DNA from 2 places in the Bacillus sp. 05T21 genome. Region 2 is predicted to be linked to the other one. Evidence: riboswitches for the same ligand, from Rfam matches in the RefSeq annotation. Region 2 holds a riboswitch; the other holds the start of a gene.
What was found. Region 2 has a riboswitch for magnesium ahead of AC1DKZ_RS05340 (P-type ATPase actuator domain-containing protein). Riboswitches for the same ligand answer to the same signal wherever they lie in the genome.

Region 1 (7,577 bases), on a different contig from region 2:
CTGTAGATAGTATTTCCTTTTGGGGTGTACCATTACCTGTTTTAGGGGGTACTCCACCGCTACATTGGATTTTAGCGGATAAATGGGGAGATTGTATTGTACTAGAGCCGACAACTGAAGGACTAAAGATATATGATAATCCTCTTGGGGTAATGACCAATAGTCCTGAGTTTAACTGGCATCTACAAAATTTAAGACAATATATCGGTCTTAAATCGCAGCCATATGCGCCAACACAATGGGGGAATGTACCATTAAGTGCTTTTGGACAAGGTTCAGGATCGATGGGACTCCCTGGGGATTTCACCCCACCATCAAGGTTTGTTCGGGCAGCATATGGCAAACAAAATATTCAAGGTATAGATAATGAAGAAGAGGGCATATCGGCCATTTTTCATATCTTATCAAATTGTGAGGTTCCAAAAGGTGGAGTAATAACGGAAGAAGGTACATTAGATAATAACATTTATACAAGCGCAATGTGTATAGAGTCTGGTACATATTATTACCATACCTATGATTGTAGACAAATTATAGCTATTCATTTATTTCATGAAAATTAAGATACAGATGAAATTAAAGCTTATCCGTTCCAGCGGAAACATAAGATATTTTATGAAAACTAATCAGATTTGGAATAACAAAAAAAAGAAAACTTAATTAAGTTTTCTTTTTTTATAGGCGACATGACAATACAAAAGTGGTCCAATTAAATTCAATATAAGAAAAATAACAAGTCAATATATTTCTAATCATTTTAGGTGAAGGGTATGTGATTGAGATGAATAATACATATAATGAAAAGACACATACATCGATTAAACAATTATTTAATAAGTTTTCACCAAAAGCTCCTGCCTTTTTTTTGTATTAAAATTAATATTCATACAGTTAAAAACCTAATTAGAAATTATTTGAACATAGATTGCTCAATGAGGTTAAATTTTATAATCTCCGAAAAATAGAATTATATAAAAATTATATATTATAATTATTAAACTTAATTTTATTGAAAATTGAAATATTAAGCAATATTCCTATTGCTATTAAATTGACCATTAAAGAACTTCCACCAAAACTAACAAATGGAAATGGAGTACCCGTAAGAGGAAATAGTCCCGTAATACCACCTAAATTTACAATGGATTGCATACCAATCATACATCCTATACCAATTGCTATAAAACTTCCGAATGGATCTACACATAGTTGTGCAATTTTTAAGGAACGAAGAACGATAGTCAAAACCCCTGCCAATACAATAAATACACCAATAAACCCTAGTTCTTCAGAAACTATTGCCATTATAAAATCAGTATGTGGTTCTGGAAGATAACCGGTTTTTTGAATGCTATTTCCGAATCCACGTCCAGTAATTCCTCCAGAGCCAATGGCAATAAAAGAATTTACAAGCTGATATCCTTTTCCTTGCGCATCAACAAAGGGATTGAGAATTGTAGTAATACGTGTCTTTTGAACTTCTGACAAGCTAAATTGAATTAAAAAGTACAAAAAAGGTAACCAAAAAATAGAACTGATTATAATTCTTTTAATTAATAGATTTACATTTATTCCAGAGCAAAGAAATATGCTAAAACCTATACCTAATATTAAAAGTGCAGATCCTAAGTTTGGCTGTTTATAGATTAGAAAAAAAATTGCAGCTAAAAAAAATAAAAGTTTTCCGCTACCACTCCAAATCTTTTTAGCTTGTTCTTGTCGTAATGCAAAAAAACGGGCTGTTACAAGTATTGTTCCTAATTTAAGAAATTCAGCTGGCTGTATTCCAAAGATCCATGATTGAGCATTATTTACCACTTTTCCTTTCCACAAAACCATAATTAATAAAAAAATTCCCCCAACCATAATACAGATAGAGACTATTCGTTTTTTCCATATTTCATATGGGAGAATAGCACAAACTATTAACCCAATTGTTCCTAAAAATAGCTTTGTTAATTGAGAATCAACAAAATGCCTACTGTTATAACCGTAATGTTGAACAGCAACAATGGAGCTCGCGCTATACATCATGATAATACCTAAAGTACATGTTATGAATAGAGGGAGGAGCAATAGATAATCGAGTTTTAATATTTTTTTCATTTTAATATCCTCCTGATTTACATTAACACTTAATATTACATTTGCTAATGAGTAGAATCTTGTTCTCATCAACTACTAAATAGTATTCTTGTTTTGAAAGATTCTATAGCTTACACCCTGTTTTCTTACGCAAAAATCCCCCCTAGTTACATACTAGGGGGGATTTAAATTGGCATGACTAAATAAAGCTTTCCTCCCCCTAGTAGAGCTTTGGCACTATACAACGTAAAGTAATGGAAATTGATTACTTAGCTATCTTAAGAAGAGCCTTAATCCGACAATTCCTGTTCTACCCATTGGCGTCTTTCGACATTTTTGGGCAATAGCCTGTGTTTGTATAGGAGCCTCACCTAACAGGTTTAGCAATATAAATTTTATGTATTTGTTTCGTGTAGCCAGCATAAATACTTTTTTTTTGCTTGTCAAGTAAGCATATTGCTAATTTTATATTCTTTATTGTTTTATGAATTTTGAGAAATAATGCAAGAAAATGTATTTAATCATCTCGTATAGATACTTATTTTCGGCCTGTAGTGTATAATTTGATTAAGTAGTTTAATCATATAAATTTGATAAACAGTAAAGAAGATTTTAATCATAAAATAAGATTTTTGAAGAATTTTCTTTGAAGTACGGTATGACTAATAATTCAACTCCTGCTATAAAGTTACAAATAAATCATAAACAATAAGTTTCCTATACGAAATTTCATATATTTTATAACGTTTCTTCGAACTAATTGTATATAAATTTTATATCTTTTAAGTTGAATTTCAAATTTACAATAGAGTCGAATTACATTTCTCTAAAAAAGAATTTATTATGAATCGAATCGAAAGTTAGTTGACAAATATTAAATTCTGGTTTAAATTTTGAAGTAATTCAATAATCTTTGTTAGGTGAGGCTCCTGTATAGAGAAACGCTGCTGCCCAAAAATGTCGAGAGACGCCAATGGGTCAACAGGAACGGTCGGATTAAGGCCCTTTTTAATGTAGCTGGTTATAAAAACCTATGCTATACAGTGCTAAAACTCAACGAGGGAGTGGTATACGATTTGATAGAAAGGCACCTCTGGGATTTTTGCAGAGCTGTCTTAATAATCATTTATTTGTATTGTAAAAAACCTTTACTCCTTTTTGAGTAAAGGTTTTTTTGTTTAATGTTATTTATTTTTATCTTGTCTATATTCAAAAAGGAGGTAGTTCTAAATAATAAATTGATTGCAATGTAACTATTAATGCTCTAATAAAAATTTTAGACAGATAAAATAACACAAAACCACTCATGAAACTCTAGAGTCTCCCTTAGCAATATAAGGAGGAGTTAACATGAAGAAATTATTAAATGAATTACTTGTAACCCAAAATAATTTGGATGCAGAGAAAGTTTTACGTCATCCGTCGTATGATGTTGCACAAGAAGTAAAACGGTTTTCAATTGAAGATCAAGTCATATTACTAGATAAGATTCCTGTATTAAAAAGCTCAAAAATTCTTCAACATTTGAGTACAGAAGAAAAATATAATATCTTAATTCACTTATCTGAAAACAAAGCTAAAAAGTTACTAGATTTACAACCGATTGATGAAACAGTAGATCTACTTCTAGCGGTTCATCCGGAAAAACAAGCTAGATTAATGGCGTATTTAAATAAAATCACAAAACATAATGTAAAAAAATTAATGGCTTTCAAACCTGAAACGGCAGGAAGTCTTGTCACAAGTGATTTTGTTGCAGTTAGAGGGAATTGGTCAGTAAAAATGACATTGAAGTACATTAGGGAGCATTCTGAAAATGTAGAATCAATATCTTATATCTATGTTCTTGATAGTCATGGTTATCTTAAAGGAATCGTTTCCATACATGAGTTATTACTAGCAGCAGATGAAGAAATATTATCTACTATCATGATTCAAGAGGTAATTTCAGTACACGCTGAAGTTGATCAGCAAGAAGTTGTAAAAAAGCTACTGAATTATAATTTAGCAGCATTACCCGTAACAACAGCAAATAATGAAATGATTGGTATTATAACATTTGATGACGTAATGAATGTTATGGAAGCAGAAGCTACAGAAGATATCCAAAAGTTAGGCGGAAGTGAACCGTTAAATCAATCTTACTTTGAATCTAGTATTTGGAGCATTTTCTTCAAACGTCTACCATGGTTATTGCTTCTTTTTGTTGCTGAAGCATATACAGGTACAGTACTAAAGTATTTTGAAGACGAAATTGAAACAGTAGTTGCCTTAGCTTTCTTTGTACCGTTATTAGTAGGTACTGGAGGAAATACAGGAACACAGGTTGTAGCAACAATTACTCGTGCAATCGGTATTGGAGAGGTGAAATTTAAAGACATTTTCCGTGTAATGAAAAAGGAACTTGCAATTGGCATGCTTCTCGGACTTGCACTTGGGGTAGCTGGGCTCACTCGTGCTTATATGTTAGGAGTTGGAACAGAAGTTGCACAAGTTGTAGCAATCACTTTATTATTTATTGTTATTTGGGCCTCTATTGTTGCAGCTGTTTTACCCTTGATTCTGAGAAAATTAAAATTAGATCCTGCAGTCGTTTCTGGTCCATTTATTACAACATTTGTTGACGGAACAGGATTAGTAATTTATTTCATGGTTGCAAAAACGTTATTAAATTTGTAAATATACACTGAAATAAATACGAAATGTAGAATAAGTATTTTGCTTTGCTTGCAAAGACATAGTGGGGAACTCGGGAATGAGGGAAACAAACACTTTTGTCTTTAGGAAAATAATATCTTAAAGGATTCATTGAATGTAATTAATGCCGGAGGAGAAACCTATGAAACATCTAAGAAAAATCTTCAAACGAATTTTGCTTCTTTTTTCTATTTTCATGCTTATTGGCATAGGAATATTATTTGGTACTAACTATGGCCGAGATCTTCGTGTAACAATTGCTGGGAGTATACTAACTTCTCAGCATCCACAATATGCGAAATATACATTCCTATCCCAAAAGGAACTAGATAAACTGCAAGATAGAATTAATCATCCAAAATGGTCAAATAGTGATGAGGCTATTTATAAAAAAATAGCAGGAAAAAGATTAGAAGAATTAAAAAATCAGCCATTAAAAATTGATGTAGAAACGATTAAAAGTAACAAAGATAGTCGCTTTCTTTTCGAAGGAAAATTAATCACTATTAGTAACCCTTTCAATGTTAAACTTGTTAGCCATCAAGGGACACAGGGTGATCAAAGAGGAGAAAAAATTAGCGTAATGGCAAAACGTAATAATGCACTTGTTGCTGTGAATGCAAGTGGGTTTGCTGATGAAACAGGAAGGGGAGGAGGAAATGTTGCAACTGGAATAGTAATAGAAAATGGGGAAGCTATTGATACAAATATGGATAGAAATACCCCTACAATTATTACAGGTTTAACAAAGTTTGGACAAATGATAACTGGAAATTATTCTACCCAACAACTCTTAGATAAACAAGTCGTTTCCGCAGCAGGATTTATGCCACAGTTAATTGTAAATGGAGAAAAAATGATCACAGAAGGAGACGGCGGTTGGGGTTCTGCTCCGCGAAGTATTATGGCCCAAAAAGAGGACGGCACATTAATGTTTCTTGTGATAGACGGTAGGCAGACACATAGCATAGGAGCTACGTTAAAAGAGTGTCAAGATATTCTATATGAAAAAGGAGCAATAAATGCAATGGCTATGGATGGAGGGTCTTCTGCTACACTATATTTAGGAGGGAAGGTTATCAATTCACCTTCTACATTATCCCATGAAGATCGTTATTTACCGAATGCTTGGGTAGTAACAGCAAATCCGAAACAAAAAATAAAAATGACAATAGATGGGGAAAAAGTAAATCCCGAAACCTTCTATAAATTTGATACAAATATTACTTCACATTAAGTAGAAATCAAAGGCGAATAAGTAATATGAAATGTTTTTATATACCGATTAACGTATAATTTAAATTATGTATTTTTTACATAATAAAATTATATTTAAAGTGAAATATATATAACTAAGGAAAAGGTTTATATTAGGGAAAAGAATAAGAGTTCAGCAATGCAAAATTGCTAAACTCTTATTCTTTATTTTTTCCTATTCGTCCTAAACTATCTTTAATAGTTGTTTCTCCAAGTTGAGTGTATAACAAAGCCGTATCTTGACTGGTATGCCCAAGTTGCTGCATCACTTGTAACGAGTCTTTTTCTTCCATATATAACTTATTTGCCAATGTATGTCTTAATTTATGAGGAGACATTCTTTTACCAAAGGCCTTAGTATATTTTTCTACTATATCTTGAATAGCCCTAACCGAAAGAGGCTGTGCAGTATGTTTATACTTCGATAAAAATACATTTTTTAATTCTTTCCCTGGAGCATATTTTTTATCTCTAATTTCCATATACTTTTCAAGATCATTCAATGCAATTGGGGTAATCCATACTGAATCTTCTTTGTTTCCTTTTCGTATTACATCAATTAGCCTTTCTTTTAAGTTTATATCTTCCATACGAAGATCGGCCAATTCACTTACACGAATACCACTACCAAGAAAGAGGGAAAGAATAGCTACATCACGATCTTTATCTCTTAGGAAATAGAACAACTGATGTTTTGTTAAAGATTTTTCATGTTCGTACTTAATGTAATTCAAAAACTCTTGATCGTCATCATTATGAAATATTTTAGATCTCATACGTTTTGCACGGGCATTTAATGTTTCCTTATCTTTATGTATTTCAATTTTAGCCATTACATTTCTATAAAAATAACATTCTCCATCATCATTCTCTGATAGGGAGGTAAGGTACTTAAATAAAGACTTTAAGGCTGAAATTTTTCTGTTAACAGAGGAATTCTGCATATTTTGTTGTAGTTTTAAAAACCTCATAAAGTTCTCAACATCTTTTTTCTTTAAATTTTCCAAATCAGAGAAGGATATGTCTTTAATGGGCTTAAATTCAATAATTTGTTCAGATAATAGCCAATTAAAGAAAACTCTAAAATCATATACATAATTCAGTAGGGTGGAGGGAGAGGCATCATGCAATTCCTTGTACTCCACAAATTCTTCTATGTAAAAGGGCATTTCATTTAAATTCTCGTATAATTTCTTACGATGTACTGATTTTTGACGTTGCTTGCTGTAGTCCATAAAATCACCTCATTTATAATATAACAGAAAAGGGATGCGAACACAAGTTCGCGTTAAATTCAATTTTTACACAGACTTATTTACATAATTAAATTATGAAATACTAAAATATACTCAAAACTAAATGTTATAGTGTAGTTAATCCAATGAAAATTATAGCTAACCAAATAATAAAATAGTATTAGACCATAAAAATTCGTGCAAAAACTACATATAAATGTATGTAAAATAAATTTGATATATAAAGTCTTACAAAAAATCAATACATGAAAATAGTTTAAAAATCATTATCAAATGCAAATT
Region 2 (7,463 bases):
AATAATAAGTGGACTTTTTAAAATGTCAACAAACGATGTTACAAGTTGCTTATTTTCTTGTGTTTTATTCGCTGTATTTTCCTTATTAAACTCATCTAAATTTCCAACAAGAATTTGCGCTGAATATTGATACGAAGGCTTTAGCACATACATAGAAATAAGAACTAGAGAAACGGTTAAACAACACATCGTCAAAATGATCGTTACGAATCTTCTTTTCAGTAACTGTTGAAAATCTTTCATACTAATTTCTTGCTTCAATGATTCCACCGCCTTTTTATGAATAGCATCCTGTTAATCATTTTGTACAGATAACCCTTTCTTTTCTATATCTGCTTGTTTTGTTATATACTTTCCTAATCTGAATGAAAATTTCTCTACAAACAAATATGAAATCGTTGCAAGTATAAAAGAAAGAATGAGCGACATAATCAAAATAATAGTTAGCGGTAATACATCATTGAGCATGTATATTAAGGAAAATAATGATATAAGATGATACAAATAAAGACTGTAAGAAATTTCCCCCAAATACAACAAGTATTTATTGCGTAGGAAGGTTGAAAATGTTGACACTGAAAGGCTTAATATGACAAATAGACATGCGCTTATCGCTACTACGTAGTCTCGAAATATAAAATTATTGAGCACTTTAATTTCTCCAATAAGCCCTTCATACATATAAAGTAAAATCGCAAATAAAAACCATGTAATTTTCGTATTTTTAGTACAATTACTATAAAAAGCTATTAAATTATTTTTATACTTCGCAACTAGTGCTCCTAGTAAAAACAGCACTGTGTAATGCAACGTTAATACATAGCTTGTTAATGTTAAACTCGAGCGAAATAAAAATAATATCACGACAGAACATATACTAAAACTAAACAATGATAGTAATGAACCCCTTACTGTTTTGCGTAAACAAACCATCAAAACTAACGGGAAAATTATAGATATTCGCATTTCATGTACAAGTGACCAAATCACACTGTTATATGTATCTGTATTATATTTCCCAACCAATAAAACATGCTGTGCTATTAGACTTAAAGAACTTTCAATCGTCCATGAGCGATTAAACCATTCGCTTAAATAAGAAATACCATATTTACTTATTGTAGTCTGGCATATAATAGCTATGACTATTGCCACAATATATGGAATGTATATTCTGCATATACGTTTTAAAAGGTATGATCCATAGCTACTATTTGTTTTTTGAATAGATTCATACAAAACAAATCCACTCAAAACAAAAAAGATAATAACAGATTCGTTACCACTACTAAAAATAAGACGTGCAGGCGTTTCTTTTAATAGATATACAACAAATGGTTTATTATCTTCATAACTGTAATTTTGAAATGCTGAGAAAATCATCAAATAATGACCAATCATTACTACCAATGAAGAAATTCCTCTTATAGAATCCAGTTCTTCATGCCTCTCCATCGTTTTACATCAACTCCTAATGAAATGATAATAATCATTTCAAAGCGACATCTTTATTCATATTCCTCTCCTTTCTTTTCATTCCAATTTTTCATATTAAAATGATTTTATAGTATAAATTTGAGTGTATTGTAACATTTTTTGTAATATTATGAATAGTAAATCTTAAAAATTGGTATATACCAATTTCAACCTCAAAAAATGGGTAATATTGTTAGAAAAACACTATAAAAATATGTTGCATACTTACAAAATTAAAGAGAGGACTAGTGTTTTTTCAATATAAAATAAAAAAGATAGCCTTTATTTATAGGCTATCTTTTTTATTTTATTTAATTATTAGCACCATTATATGCTACATGTCGTTTCTCAATCCGTTCTTCAATTTCTTTCATATTCTCTTTATTAGTTAGTAGGGATTGTTTATTTTCTATTAATAATTGTTTAAAGGATTTTCTCACTTTTTTTCGCATGTTTATTTTCCTCCTTGGGGGATGGTTTATATAAAAGATAAGGAATTATCTGTGTGTTCTTATAATAATTGATTGTTGTGAATTCCATTTGAACTTCAGATGAAAATTCCGTTTATTTTCTGACAACTTTGTGAACAAAAAAAGAAAGGTTAATCAAAAATATATTTGATCAACCTTTCCATGCTCTTTAAAGCATATTAATTAATATTTCAGGTCTTCCCCAATTCATTTCGTTACAAACAAAGCGTAGTTTTTCTTCGTCCATTGTGTGTAACCCTTCTTCTAATAAGCATGCAATTGGAACTTCACAATGAATTTGCGCTAATTGTAAAGAGATATTTAAATTCTCTAAATCACTTTCAATTTTTGTGCGCTGCGCTTTCGTTAATGATGCTATATTTTCTAGCACTGCCGATACTGTCCCGTATTCTTGAATCAGCTTATACGCTGTTTTTTCACCAATACCTTTTACACCCGGATAATTATCACTTGTATCACCCATGAAAGCTTTCGCATGAACAATTTGCCAAGGTTCTACACCTTTCTCTTCCATGATTTTTTCCGGTGTGTAATACTCGTAATTTCCAATTCCTTTACGAAGAAGCATAACTGTAACATTCGTATCAACAAGTTGAAGTAAATCTGTATCACCTGTCAAAATATAAACTTCCGCTTCATTGCAATATTGTTTTGCAAGCGTACCGATACAATCATCCGCTTCATAACCTTTCATACCGATTACAGGCATAGATAATTTCGCAGTCATTTCTTGCACTAAATCAAATTGCGGAATTAATTCTTCCGGCGGTGCTGCACGATTTGCTTTATAATTCGAGAAAGATTCCGTTCTAAATGTCGTACTTCCCATATCCCAGCACGTTACAATGTGCGTTGGTTCGATTGCTTGTGTTGCTGTTAATAAATGCTTCATATAACCATGAATCCCATTCGTCGGGGTACCATCTTGTCGTTTCATAAATTGTCCATATACACTTGTTGCGTAAAAAGCACGAAATAATAGTGCCATACCATCAACTAATAATACTTTTTTCATAATTCCTCTCCTACTAACAAAAAATAATAACCTCACGTTATCACGTAAGGTTATATATAGATTACCATTCTACGTTTTTGTTCAACTTTGTCTATTATACATTGTTTTTGTATATTTAGCATCATTAACACATTAAGACATTCTACCGCAGCAAGTATGAAGTATTCCTGAATACGTATTTTTACCTGTCGAAACAACTACAGCCTTTGCATTTCCGTCAACAATATACGTACCTTTGAAACATACATTTTCAAGTTCAAGTGGGTTATAGTCTTTCATCCGTTTTAATGGAATAAATCGTTTACGTTCAAGATGATAGCAACTTTCAAATTTCTCAATACTAGCATCGTTTCCTGTCAGCATAGATTCATTTACTAATAAATCATTTGCATAAATAATACGTACATCTGCTGGCACTGTATCGCCCTCTGCAAGAAAAATCATATCTCCAGGTACAAGCTCTTGTACTGGTAATTTCATCATTTTTAGTTCACTGTTTAGCCCTGTTACGCTACAGCCAGCTACTCTAGAAACAGTAACTGTTTCACATTGTAATTCATCACCCATATTTTGTTTTGAAAGACCTGGGATCATTCCACTTAGCTTCATCATTACTTCCGTAATACGCGCTCTTTTTGAAGTTAATTCATTTCGGCCGTATACTTGAATACGCTTTTGTGCCTCTTTCATAGATAGTCCGTCTCTTGTTGTTTTAAAATACGCAAATACAGATTTTACATCTCTTGTTGCGATTTCAATTAATAAATCTTTATTTTTTTGAAGCATTGTTTGTTCTTTCATTGCTTTTTTACTTAATTTATACGAAGTGTTACCCACACTCTTATTTACATATAACATATTATCGTCTCCTCCTTTACAACATAGGAAGAAACGCTTTGTTTCTCAATTTATCCACTTTACTGTGAAAGTGTCTAGCGCTTAAATACTCGAATAAACGCTACATTATGATAAATATAGAGGGAGGAACAAGTCGTTTCCTGCCTACATCATATATTTTTGATTTGAAGTATATGGGTAACGGAACCGAGTCAGAATTTGACATGCTCCTCACCTCCTCTTTAATTTTTTAGTTATAATCTATACTATGAAATTACTCATAGCTTGCTAACAAAAAAGACCCTTACTCATAAGAGAGCAAAGGTCTTTGCATACACAAATAAGCGATTCCTAATATAATACAATTAGAAATCTATGGACCTCTCCCTCGCCGAGTTTTAGCACTGTATAGCATAGGTTCATTACCAGCTACGTTAAGAAAAACCTTAATTCGATCATTCCTGTTGACCCATTGGCGTCTCTCGACATTTTTGGGCAGTAGCATTTCTCTATACAGGAGCCTCACCTAACAGAGACTTATTATAATTACATAGAAAATGTTACTCTTATTTAAAATAGATGTCAACACTTTGTATGGAAACTTTTCCTTATTACAATAACTATCTCGAGTTTAGTACACTAATACGCATCCTGCTCAGCGTTCGGCTACATAAATTAATTGAACACATATTGCAAAAAATTAGCAAATGAAAAATAAAACCCTTACGTTAAAATGTAAGGGTTTTAATACGTTACACAACCAGCAATTACAATTCCGATGGAAAGTGATAAAAACATAAGGAAAAGACCAACTGCTTGATTATCTTCTTCAAGACTTTTATTAATATTAAAACGTGGTGTAAGCCATTCCGCTAAATAAAAGACAATAATTTGAGCTAAGATCCCAACAGCTCCCCATGAAACCATATCAAGAATTGAAATAGAATTAGCAGCCGTTGAATATAAAACGATAGCAAGACCAAGTAGTCTTCCTCCAAGTACATAGCTTACCGCTTTATTCCCTTGAGCCATTAACTTAAATTCCTTAACTTTCGTTGTCACTTCCATAAGAAAAAGACCGATACACAAAAGTACAAGTGATACTGCTAAATATAGTAAAAAATTAATCATTTATTTTCCTCCTTCTTAATACCTACCGGTAAATAATACGATTCATTTCCCGTAATTTTTTCCCCGGCACGTATACCGATGCTGCTCGCTTTTCCAGCAATTAAAAAAGCCCCAAACACGTACGACAGCTTCTCAATTCCTTTTTCAGTTTCCAAAAATACAACTGGAAGCTCTGTATATTTCTGAAATATAGGCAGTGACGATTTATACGTTTCATGTGCATTTCGAATCATAATATTTGTATCCTTATCACGAATCGTAATCGTGTCACCTTCCCTACCGAACGAAGGTTTTTGAACGAAAGGACTTTTCCCCAAAAATAAATCTGGCTCTAAATATGTAGGAAGCATATATTCTTTAATCCACTTTTGTTCCTCACTTGTGTAAAAAGCACCTTCTTCTGCTAATCCCCAAATAAGACATTGAATTGATTTCGGCTGAAGTAAAAAGGCCGACAAAGGATTTATAATAAAAAGCTTTCCTTCTTTTACAAGTTGCAAAAGTTCTACTCCCACCAAATCCCCCGTTTCGGGATCTTGATCTTCAATTAAGTCTTCAATTGGATATGTTTGGCGATACAAAACATCAATTGGTACACCATCTCTATCTACTAAAGCATCATCTGTAATTCTAAGTTCTGTCATTGGCATCACTTTATTTTCAACATGACATAGCCCACTCAAATACATAGTCGTATTCCAATCTTCTATATGTTCATGATGAGCTGTGAAAACAACATTTGGATCTTCCATTCCTTTTGTAAATTCCATTACGGCTTTTGTAATACCAGAAGAAAGTAAGCGCTCTTGATTTGCATTTGGATCATCATAGTCAAGTTCTTCACAAACTTTTCCATTCATTTGAAAGCATTCCACAATAAAAGTTGGAGTATCACTATTAAACTCAAGCATTTTAATACGATTATCCTCTGTTAAAGCAAAATCAAATCGTGAAATAACAGATTCAGGATACATCCCTTTCAGTCTAATAAAAGGCAAGCTTGCAGTTGGAAAACCGAGTTCAAGAAGCTGTTCATTAGATACATTCCGAAGAAGTCTAGCAGTCTTAAAAAATATTTTCCCCATTCGTTCAGTTGCTACTTGTAATTGTTTCATCGTTTGCTCTGTTATCGGGAAAACATGAAACAAACTATACTCACATTCATATAAATCCGACCAGAAATGAGGATAATTCGAATAAAATTCTTTTCGTTTCTTTATGTATTGCGACATATTTTAACCTCCAAATCCACCTTTTGAACCGCTTCCAATTCCACCTTTAAATTCGGCCGAAGATTGATAAGTTTTAAACTCTGATGAATTTTTGAAGGTGGATTTATTTTGATAGTATTTACCACCATAAAAGTAATGTCCACGATAACCTGAACTACTATCATCACACTGCCAAACACCAAGTTCATCATCCCAATCCCAATCAGAACAACTATTATCATTCGGTTCGGGGGGAATATCTTGCGCACAGCCAAATAAAGTGCCCGTCATTAAAGATGTCAGGACACTACCTACTAGCCATTTCGTTTTTGTCACCTTTGCACTCCCCTTTTTAAATTATATTTCTATTATATAAGATGTCATGATAAAGTAGAAGAAAAAGGAAGAAGAGGGATAAAATGAGATTGGAATATCGGCTCAATGATGAAACAAACGGGTATCCAGCTTTATGGAACTACGCAAATATTTCTAATTCTGAAATTGTCGCGCGCATGACTTGTGAATATTTTATAAAAGATGGAAATACATATATCGTTACTGCAACTTCAGTAGATCCAGACGGGACAGCAGTGTTATATATACAAAAAGAAGTTTTTTCCAACGACCCTTCAGATCCTACATACTCGCACATAGGTTTTGAAATTAGAGAACTAAAGGAAACCTGCTCAATTATGATAGAAAGTAAAGATATTTGGAATTACGAGGATATCTTACCCTCTCTCCATTCAGATATTATATATATTCAACGGGATGGAATACATTTGGAATTCACCCTCGATTCAAGAGAAATTGATGAAGACCGCAAGTGCTATATTTATTATGGGAACTTTACAGGTAAATCGAGATAACATGAGTATATTTATTCAACAAAAAAACCTTACGTATAAAACGTAAGGTTTTTTTATATAGTCCCACATATGCCGTTATCTATAGATGTCCATAAACCTGCTCTCACAGGTGGATGTTCTCACAAATGTTTGTAACTTCCTTCTTAAAAAGATGGCCTGCTATCTACATTTAAATATTGAACTTCCGCATTATACTTATTGGTTTAAGACATACACAAGCTACGTACACCGTAGGAATTTTATATACTATTAGTTGAAATAAGACCCCCGCAAGTGCCGTCTCTCGTAAATGTCCAAAAACCCGCTACTCGCAGGTGGATGCCCTCACAGTTACCGTATATCTTCCTCCACAAGGAAGGCTTGATAATGGTCACTAAATATTGAGCTTCCGTAAAACTAACATCGGTTTTAGACATAAATAAGTTACGCACAC

Region 1: it holds a riboswitch for magnesium, as region 2 does, so the genes downstream of both, mgtE (magnesium transporter) here and AC1DKZ_RS05340 (P-type ATPase actuator domain-containing protein) in region 2, are expected to answer to the same signal.

Annotation. Positions count from the first base shown of each region.
Region 1 covers NZ_JBFTMD010000025.1:12,819-20,395, forward strand. Annotated here, with positions in the region: partial or broken gene AC1DKZ_RS26685 (choloylglycine hydrolase family protein) at 1-626, shown strand, start outside; partial or broken gene AC1DKZ_RS26690 (serine hydrolase) at 782-862, shown strand; gene AC1DKZ_RS26695 (FtsW/RodA/SpoVE family cell cycle protein) at 979-2,106, opposite strand; M-box (ykoK) riboswitch at 2,295-2,471, opposite strand; M-box (ykoK) riboswitch at 2,991-3,158, shown strand; gene mgtE (magnesium transporter) at 3,436-4,764, shown strand; gene AC1DKZ_RS26705 (phosphodiester glycosidase family protein) at 4,925-6,019, shown strand; gene xerS (tyrosine recombinase XerS) at 6,198-7,274, opposite strand.
Region 2 covers NZ_JBFTMD010000002.1:88,619-96,081, forward strand. Annotated here, with positions in the region: gene AC1DKZ_RS05320 (YveK family protein) at 1-261, opposite strand, end outside; gene AC1DKZ_RS05325 (acyltransferase family protein) at 295-1,455, opposite strand; gene AC1DKZ_RS05330 (FbpB family small basic protein) at 1,788-1,928, opposite strand; gene AC1DKZ_RS05335 (5'-3' exonuclease) at 2,116-2,982, opposite strand; gene AC1DKZ_RS05340 (P-type ATPase actuator domain-containing protein) at 3,115-3,840, opposite strand; M-box (ykoK) riboswitch at 4,195-4,360, opposite strand; gene AC1DKZ_RS05345 (DUF350 domain-containing protein) at 4,564-4,950, opposite strand; gene AC1DKZ_RS05350 (glutathionylspermidine synthase family protein) at 4,947-6,182, opposite strand; gene AC1DKZ_RS05355 (hypothetical protein) at 6,186-6,497, opposite strand; gene AC1DKZ_RS05360 (hypothetical protein) at 6,581-7,030, shown strand; RNA gene ssrS (6S RNA) at 7,087-7,270, opposite strand; RNA gene ssrS (6S RNA) at 7,292-7,463, opposite strand, start outside.